DNA from 2 places in the Mesobacillus sp. AQ2 genome. Region 1 is predicted to be linked to the other one. Evidence: a T-box and tRNA genes for the amino acid it is inferred to sense, from the RefSeq annotation. Region 1 holds a T-box; the other holds one or more tRNA genes.

What was found. A T-box is a leader RNA that pairs with one kind of tRNA and senses whether it is charged. The one in region 1 lies ahead of serS (serine--tRNA ligase), so its partner is inferred to be a tRNA-Ser.
Region 2: it has a tRNA-Ser gene. The T-box ahead of serS (serine--tRNA ligase) is inferred to sense a tRNA for this amino acid. The anticodon was not compared.

What each region holds. Positions count from the first base shown of each region.
Region 1 covers NZ_CP126080.1:21,046-25,450, reverse strand. The annotation lists gene QNH36_RS00110 (deoxynucleoside kinase) at 1-152, shown strand, start outside; tRNA gene QNH36_RS00105 (tRNA-Ser) at 490-582, opposite strand; gene serS (serine--tRNA ligase) at 999-2,279, opposite strand; T-box leader at 2,346-2,561, opposite strand; gene pdxT (pyridoxal 5'-phosphate synthase glutaminase subunit PdxT) at 2,614-3,204, opposite strand; gene pdxS (pyridoxal 5'-phosphate synthase lyase subunit PdxS) at 3,216-4,097, opposite strand; gene QNH36_RS00085 (serine hydrolase) at 4,253-4,405, opposite strand, start outside.
Region 2 covers NZ_CP126080.1:244,277-248,681, reverse strand. The annotation lists rRNA gene QNH36_RS01395 (16S ribosomal RNA) at 1-1,433, opposite strand, end outside; tRNA gene QNH36_RS01390 (tRNA-Gly) at 1,550-1,623, opposite strand; tRNA gene QNH36_RS01385 (tRNA-Pro) at 1,643-1,719, opposite strand; tRNA gene QNH36_RS01380 (tRNA-Arg) at 1,737-1,813, opposite strand; tRNA gene QNH36_RS01375 (tRNA-Leu) at 1,877-1,962, opposite strand; tRNA gene QNH36_RS01370 (tRNA-Leu) at 2,021-2,105, opposite strand; tRNA gene QNH36_RS01365 (tRNA-Lys) at 2,169-2,244, opposite strand; tRNA gene QNH36_RS01360 (tRNA-Gln) at 2,402-2,476, opposite strand; tRNA gene QNH36_RS01355 (tRNA-Asp) at 2,484-2,559, opposite strand; tRNA gene QNH36_RS01350 (tRNA-Glu) at 2,590-2,664, opposite strand; tRNA gene QNH36_RS01345 (tRNA-Ser) at 2,680-2,770, opposite strand; tRNA gene QNH36_RS01340 (tRNA-Asn) at 2,789-2,863, opposite strand; gene QNH36_RS01335 (SprT family protein) at 2,994-3,470, opposite strand; gene cmpA (cortex morphogenetic protein CmpA) at 3,564-3,674, shown strand; gene QNH36_RS01325 (Tex family protein) at 3,708-4,405, opposite strand, start outside.

The sequences.
Region 1 (4,405 bases):
GCTATGAGAACTGGATCAATAACTTTAACGCTTGCCCTGTCCTGCGCTTGAATATCAATGATTACGATTTGTTTAACAATCCGGAATCCATTGAACCAATTGTGGAGAAAATCGCGGCACATATCAAACAAACTCAATTATTGAAAAAGTAAAACCGCCATTTGGCGGTTTTTATTTTGTAAGAAAAAGATACTCGTGAAAGTGTGAGAATTCATAAGTGATGATATTTTAGCTATGTATAGTTTTTAAAGCAAAAATAAGAGGAGATATTCCGGTTAACTGTTCTATATAAGACAAAATCCAATGAGTTGAATTTAATAAATGAAAAGGAAATAAGGGAAGCTCCAAATTTTAGTGAAGTTTATCCGTTTATTTCTCTACTATCAACGTCCAGTTATAATATATAAAAAAACCCGCTACATAGTAACGGGTTTCCTTACACAATCTCCAAATTGTTTTATGCGTTAATGCTTTAATTGAAAAATTAAATGGAGGAGGTAGAGGGATTCGAACCCCCGCGCGGTGTTACCCGCCTGTCGGTTTTCAAGACCGATCCCTTCAGCCGGACTTGGGTATACCTCCGAGACAAGAAATATAATATCACGTATTCAAAAACGAGTCAACAATTCTTTAAAAGTTTTTTTGGGCAGGAATGAATCCTGCCCAAAAGAAAAGCGGAAACGCCTTGGTCAGCTCCGACAAGCGCTGCCCGCCTAAAAACGCCACGTCCTGTGGCTGGCGGGTCTAGCACATCGTGTGCCACGGAGGGCCGACCAGTGAAGTCGTTCTTTGACTTCATTGGACGGACCGAAATCGAAATGTATAGCCGACTGCCCAGAAACGCAGAAACTGGAGACTCCGACAAAGAAGCGCTTTTTGCTTCTGCCGGCGGAGTTGAAGTTTCGGAGTTTTTAGGAGGCGAAACTGGACAAGCAACTCGAGGAGCTAGGCGTTGGATCTAGACACTAATCAAAGTTTAAACCGCTTATTAATGAAACTTATTCAGGAGCAATAACTTCCCTATTGCCCATGTATGGACGCAGTGCTTCTGGAATGATGACACTTCCATCAGCCTGCTGGTAGTTCTCGAGAATCGCGGCAACTGTACGGCCAATCGCAAGGCCGGATCCGTTCAAGGTATGCACATGTTCAGGCTTTGCCTTAGGCTCGCGGCGGAACCGGATATTCGCACGTCTTGCCTGGAAGCTTTCAAAGTTACTGCAAGAAGAGATTTCCCTATACGTGCCGTAGCTTGGAATCCAGACTTCGATATCATACTTCTTAGCAGCAGTAAAGCCGAGGTCAGCAGAGCACATGCTCAAAACGCGGTATGGCAGGCCTAACAGCTGAAGCACCTTTTCGGCGTGTCCAGTCAGCTTTTCCAGCTCGTCATAAGAGTCTTCAGGCTTAACAAACTTCACCAACTCCACTTTGTTGAACTGATGCTGGCGGATCAAACCGCGTGTATCTCGTCCGGCGGATCCTGCCTCAGAACGGAAACATGCACTGTATGCTGCATAATTGACTGGCAGCTCTTCACCGCTCAGGATCTCGTCACGGTGCATATTCGTGACAGGCACCTCGGCTGTCGGGATCAGGAAGTAATCTTCGCTCTCGATGCGGAATGCATCCTCTTCAAACTTAGGCAGCTGTCCTGTTCCTGTCATGCTTGCGCGGTTGACCATGTACGGAGGAAGGATTTCCTTGTAGCCATGCTCATCCACATGCAGGTCAAGCATGAAGCTCATCAATGCGCGCTCAAGGCGTGCGCCTAAGCCTTTGTAAAAGACAAAACGGCTGCCTGTTACTTTTCCTGCACGTTCAAAATCAAGGATTTTCAGATGGTCTGCGATTTCCCAGTGCGGCTTAGCTTCAAATTCAAAGTCACGGACTTCGCCCCATTTGCGAATTTCCACGTTATCGTCTTCTGTTTCGCCAACTGGAACACTTTCATGCGGGATATTCGGAATGCTAAGCATCAATGCCTCGAGCTCTTCCTCGACCTCACGCAATTGATCATCCAGCACCTTGATTTTGTCGCCTACTTCACGCATTTCCGCAATCAGGTGGTCTGCATCCTGCTTTTCACGCTTAAGCTGCGCAACCTGCTGGGATACTTCATTCCTCCTGCTCTTCAGCTGTTCAGCTTCAAGGATCAATTCCCTGCGCTTGACATCCAGGTCCTCAAACTTTCCAAAATCAGTCAAGTCTTCGCCACGGTGCTGAAGCTTCTGTTTTACTTCTTCAAAATTCGCCCTTAAATACTTTACGTCTAACACTGCGAATCCCTCCCTTTTTGATATGCAGTAAAAAGCTTTTGATAAAATAAAAAACTCCCGTCCCCAAAAAGGGACGAGAGTTAACCCGCGTTGCCACCCTAGTTGAAGGCAAAAATGCCTTCCACTCATAAAATAACGGTTTTTACCGAGAGTATTTACTGGCCATATGGCGTTCCATACTCTGCTCGAGGGCGGATTCGTTTGTTCCAGACACCGGTTTGCACCAACCACCGGTTCTCTTCGGAATGGAAACAAGCTACTATTCCCTCTCATCGCTTTTACTATCGAATTTTAATTCATAATTTACTACAATTATGTTCAGCATGCAAGCAGTTTATGCAAAATTTTTACTCTTAGACTCTTCTACCATTTTAACAAAGTAATTCATGAGCCGAAAATCATCTGTCAATTCCGGATGGAAGGAACAGCCGAGGAATTGACCATCACGGGCAGCGACAATCCTGTCATTATGCTTTGCAAGCACTTCGACATTCTCACCCGCTTCCACGATATGAGGAGCCCGGATGAATACGGCGGAAAAATTGTCAGCCACTCCGGAAATATCGATATCTGCTTCAAAACTCTCACGCTGGCGCCCGAACGAGTTGCGTTCCACTTTCACATCCATGACACCGATATGCGGTTCATCATAGCCAACCAGGTCGTTCGACAGCAAGATCAATCCTGCGCAGGTCCCGAACATTGGCTTGCCATCTGCAGCGAATTTTTTCAACTCGTCCATGAATCCATACTTATCAATCAGACGGCGAATGGCCGTGCTTTCTCCGCCTGGAATGATCAATCCGTCTATCTCTTCCAGCTGACCGGGACGTTTAACAACTACGCCCTCTGCCCCAGAAGCCTCGATTGCCCATATATGCTCACGGACAGCCCCTTGAAGGCCTAGTACTCCGATTTTCACCATATTGATACTCCTTACCAGCCGCGATCCTGCATGCGGGCTTCAGGGGCCAATGATGAAATCTCCATGCCCTTCATCGGGATGCCAAGGCCTTTCGAAATGTTCGCAATCAATTCATAATCCTGATAATGTGTCGTTGCTTCGACAATTGCCTTTGCAAACTTCGCTGGATTATCAGATTTGAAGATACCAGATCCAACAAATACTCCATCAGCACCAAGCTGCATCATCAATGCTGCGTCTGCGGGCGTTGCTACGCCTCCTGCTGCAAAGTTGACGACCGGGAGACGTCCAAGCTCCTTGATTTCAAGAAGAAGCTCATATGGCGCTCCAAGAAGCTTAGCTTCTGTCATAAGCTCATCAATATCCATTGCGACTACTTTGCGAACCTGTGCGTTCACCTTGCGGATATGGCGAACAGCTTCAACGATGTTTCCAGTGCCTGGCTCACCCTTTGTACGAAGCATGGATGCTCCCTCGCCAATCCTTCTGGCTGCTTCGCCAAGATCGCGGCATCCGCAGACGAACGGAACTGTGTAATCTCTTTTATTCAGGTGGTACTCCTCATCTGCCGGAGTCAAAACTTCACTTTCATCGATATAATCAACGCCCATTGCTTCTAGCACACGTGCTTCTACAATATGTCCAATCCTTGCTTTTGCCATAACGGGAATCGTGACAGCACCCATCACTTCTTCAACGATTCTCGGGTCAGCCATTCTTGCTACACCGCCAGCTGCACGGATATCTGAAGGAACACGCTCAAGTGCCATTACGGCAACCGCACCTGCTTCTTCAGCAATCTTTGCCTGCTCGGCATTGACAACATCCATAATGACGCCGCCCTTTTGCATTTCTGCCATACCACGTTTAACACGATCAGTACCTGTCCTCATTCTTACTCCCCCTTGTCCCTTTTAAGGGATTACTATGTAAAGCAAATACAAATAACTGGATATTCGGACTTTTTTAGTCGGAATTACAGCTACCCCTATTGAAAATAAACAATAAAAAAGGTTTCCTGTCAAGACAGGAAACCTTTGATTATTCATTAAAACCAACCTTTTACCGTATCAGCAACGCCGCCAAACAGGTCTCCAAAGAACCCGCCGATTCCACGCATTGTAAGCACGAACCAGTTTGCTTTTTCCACGCTTTCAGCAGCAACGACTGGAACCTGAATTTCTTTTTGGCCATCTTCAGT
Region 2 (4,405 bases), 220 kb from region 1:
TACAAACTCTCGTGGTGTGACGGGCGGTGTGTACAAGGCCCGGGAACGTATTCACCGCGGCATGCTGATCCGCGATTACTAGCGATTCCGGCTTCATGCAGGCGAGTTGCAGCCTGCAATCCGAACTGAGAATGGATTTATGGGATTGGCTTCACCTCGCGGCTTCGCGACCCTTTGTTCCATCCATTGTAGCACGTGTGTAGCCCAGGTCATAAGGGGCATGATGATTTGACGTCATCCCCACCTTCCTCCGGTTTGTCACCGGCAGTCACCTTAGAGTGCCCAACTGAATGCTGGCAACTAAGATCAAGGGTTGCGCTCGTTGCGGGACTTAACCCAACATCTCACGACACGAGCTGACGACAACCATGCACCACCTGTCACTCTGTCCCCCGAAGGGGAACGCCCTATCTCTAGGGTTGTCAGAGGATGTCAAGACCTGGTAAGGTTCTTCGCGTTGCTTCGAATTAAACCACATGCTCCACCGCTTGTGCGGGCCCCCGTCAATTCCTTTGAGTTTCAGCCTTGCGGCCGTACTCCCCAGGCGGAGTGCTTAATGCGTTTGCTGCAGCACTAAAGGGCGGAAACCCTCTAACACTTAGCACTCATCGTTTACGGCGTGGACTACCAGGGTATCTAATCCTGTTCGCTCCCCACGCTTTCGCGCCTCAGCGTCAGTTACAGACCAGAGAGCCGCCTTCGCCACTGGTGTTCCTCCACATCTCTACGCATTTCACCGCTACACGTGGAATTCCGCTCTCCTCTTCTGCACTCAAGTTCCCCAGTTTCCAATGACCCTCCCCGGTTGAGCCGGGGGCTTTCACATCAGACTTAAGGAACCGCCTGCGCGCGCTTTACGCCCAATAATTCCGGACAACGCTTGCCACCTACGTATTACCGCGGCTGCTGGCACGTAGTTAGCCGTGGCTTTCTGGTCAGGTACCGTCAAGGTACCGGCAGTTACTCCGGTACTTGTTCTTCCCTGACAACAGAACTTTACGACCCGAAAGCCTTCATCGTTCACGCGGCGTTGCTCCGTCAGACTTTCGTCCATTGCGGAAGATTCCCTACTGCTGCCTCCCGTAGGAGTCTGGGCCGTGTCTCAGTCCCAGTGTGGCCGATCACCCTCTCAGGTCGGCTACGCATCGTTGCCTTGGTGAGCCGTTACCTCACCAACTAGCTAATGCGCCGCGGGCCCATCTGTAAGTGACAGCCGAAACCGTCTTTCAGCTTTCCCTCATGTGAGGGAAAGGATTATCCGGTATTAGCTCCGGTTTCCCGAAGTTATCCCAGTCTTACAGGCAGGTTGCCCACGTGTTACTCACCCGTCCGCCGCTGATCTTCAAAAGCAAGCTAATGAAGATCCGCTCGACTTGCATGTATTAGGCACGCCGCCAGCGTTCGTCCTGAGCCAGGATCAAACTCTCCAAGAAAGAGTTATGAGTTAGCTCATAAGTTAAAACGTTGGCTCATGTCTTCTATTAATAGAAGCATGATAATTTATTGTTTGTTGACGCTTGTTTGTTTAGTTTTCAAAGAACAATTAAACTGGAGCGGGTGATGGGAATCGAACCCACTACATCAGCTTGGAAGGCTGAGGTTTTACCAGTAAACTACACCCGCATATGATATTAGTTGCTGATGGTCGGGAAGACAGGATTCGAACCTGCGACCCCTTGGTCCCAAACCAAGTGCTCTACCAAGCTGAGCTACTCCCCGATAAAGAGAAAATATAATGGCGCGCCCGAAAGGAGTCGAACCCATAACCTTCTGATCCGTAGTCAGACGCTCTATCCAATTGAGCTACGGGCGCATAATGTTTTAATAGCAACTTATATATATTAACACAATCGTTTAAGTGTGTCAATATCTTTTTTGGTGCGGCCGAGAGGACTTGAACCTCCACGGGGTTGCCCCCACTAGGCCCTCAACCTAGCGCGTCTGCCATTCCGCCACGACCGCATAACATGACAGGTTTATATCTTAACTGATTCAAACGCATTAATCAACAGGTAATTAATGGTGCGGGTGAAGGGAGTCGAACCCCCACGCCTTGCGGCGCCAGATCCTAAGTCTGGTGCGTCTGCCAATTCCGCCACACCCGCGTATTAATATCATCCCGCCTAAGCAGAATCCAGAGAAAGTTTTTTCAACTGTTGTAAAAAAACTGGTGAGCCATGAAGGACTCGAACCTTCGACCCTCTGATTAAAAGTCAGATGCTCTACCGACTGAGCTAATGGCTCATTTTTGAAGTGGAACAAAGATTGTATCCACCCATTTATTTTCCCTCATCGCATCTGATGCTCAAAAGACCTTCGGTCTTTCTCGCAGATTGCCAGGGAAGAAAACTCAATGCAGCGAGCAATCTGCTCTGCCGACTGAGCTAATGGCTCAAAAAAATGGCTGGGCTAGCTGGATTCGAACCAACGCATGACGGAGTCAAAGTCCGTTGCCTTACCGCTTGGCTATAGCCCAATGAAAATGGCGGTCCCGACCGGGATCGAACCGGCGATCTCCTGCGTGACAGGCAGGCATGTTAACCGCTACACCACGGGACCATTGAAGATATTTTTTGTTTTTTTTGCAAATGGTGACCCCTACGGGATTCGAACCCGTGTTACCGCCGTGAAAGGGCGGTGTCTTAACCGCTTGACCAAGGGGCCATATATGAAATGTTCTGGCGGAGAAGGAGGGATTTGAACCCTCGCGCCGGTTACCCGACCTACACCCTTAGCAGGGGCGCCTCTTCAGCCTCTTGAGTACTTCCCCATACCTCGAAAAAATTAATGGCTCCGCAGGTAGGATTCGAACCTACGACCGCTCGGTTAACAGCCGAGTGCTCTACCACTGAGCTACTGCGGAATAGCAGCATTTCTTCTTGCGTTATTTCATGATGACGTCTTATCGACTCTTACTATTATAGGGAGCAGCCCAGCAAAAGTCAACCATGTTTTTAATATTTTTCGAACCCGAGCTTGAATGCCTGGAAACCTTAATCTACAACTATTTCTTTGACCTTGACCAGCTTTCCCCTGCATTTTCCGCAAACATATTTTGAAGTGTTAATGGATCTTTTCCTGCGATAGTCCAACTTACATTTGCTGCATTGATAAATCAGGAACTTTTGGCTCTTTGATTTTCGTTTCTTTTCCTCAGGCAGAGTGGAACAAAATCTGGGTGCATCTACTTGTTTGAGCAATTTCCTAAAATCATTGTCTCGATGCTTATAGCCTTTCCCTTCCAGGTGAAGATGGTAATGGCAAAGCTCATGCTTGATAATACCGATAAGCTCCTCTTCTCCAAGCTGTTCGAAATACTTTTTGTTAATTTCGATATTGTGGCTATTCAGCATGTACCTGCCGCCGGTGGTTCGAAGTCGGGAATTGAAGAAGGCTTTATGCCTGAAAGGCTTTTGGAAATAGTCATCTGAGATTTTACTAACAAGATTCTGCAATTCTTGGTCTGTCATTTAAGAACTCCTGCCTTTTTAGAAACCTGACAACCCATTATAGCATATATTAATGTTACCTTTTACCGTATTTATCTTAAGGAGGTATTGTTTATGCCAGTCTGGTTCCAGAATCAAATGAAACGAGCCTTCTATGAAAAAAATCGTTATCAAATCAAACTCTTAAATCAATGTTGGTTTTTTTATAGAAAGAAACAGGAGTAGTGAAAAAGACTGCAGGATTGACTGCAGTCTTCTTTATTTTGCTTGATCGGGCTTCAGCATTGTCAAAGCGACACGGCCTTTTTTCTGGTCTACACTGTCTACCCATACTGTTACTACATCGCCTACCGAGACAATATCCAATGGGTGTTTTACAAAGCGGTTGCTTAGTTTGGAGATATGGACAAGGCCATCCTGTTTAACGCCGATATCCACAAAAGCTCCGAAATCCACTACATTTCTTACAGTCCCCTGAAGCTCCATCCCTGGTTTTAGATCCTCCAGCTTTAGAACATCTTTCTTTAGAAGCGGAGCTGGAAGTTCATCACGCGGGTCTCTTTCTGGACGGACGAGAGCGTCAATGATGTCCTTAAGCGTCAGTTTACCGATTCCAAGCTGGTCAGCTGTCTGATCGATATTGATTTGCCCTAAAGCATCCTTCAGTGCGGATGTCCCTAGATCAGACGTTTTAAATCCGAGACTGTCAAGCAGCTGCTTTACCTCGCCATAGCTTTCCGGGTGGATGCCAGTGCGGTCAAGCGGTTCTTTTCCGTCAATGACACGAAGGAATCCAATTGCCTGTTCATAGGTCTTGGCTCCAAGGCGCGGGATTTTTTTAAGCTGTGCCCGGCTCGTGAACTTCCCTTCCTCTTCTCGCTTCTTGATGATGTTATTGGCAACCGTCTTTGATAGTCCTGATACATATTGCAACAATGATGATGAGGCTGTGTTTA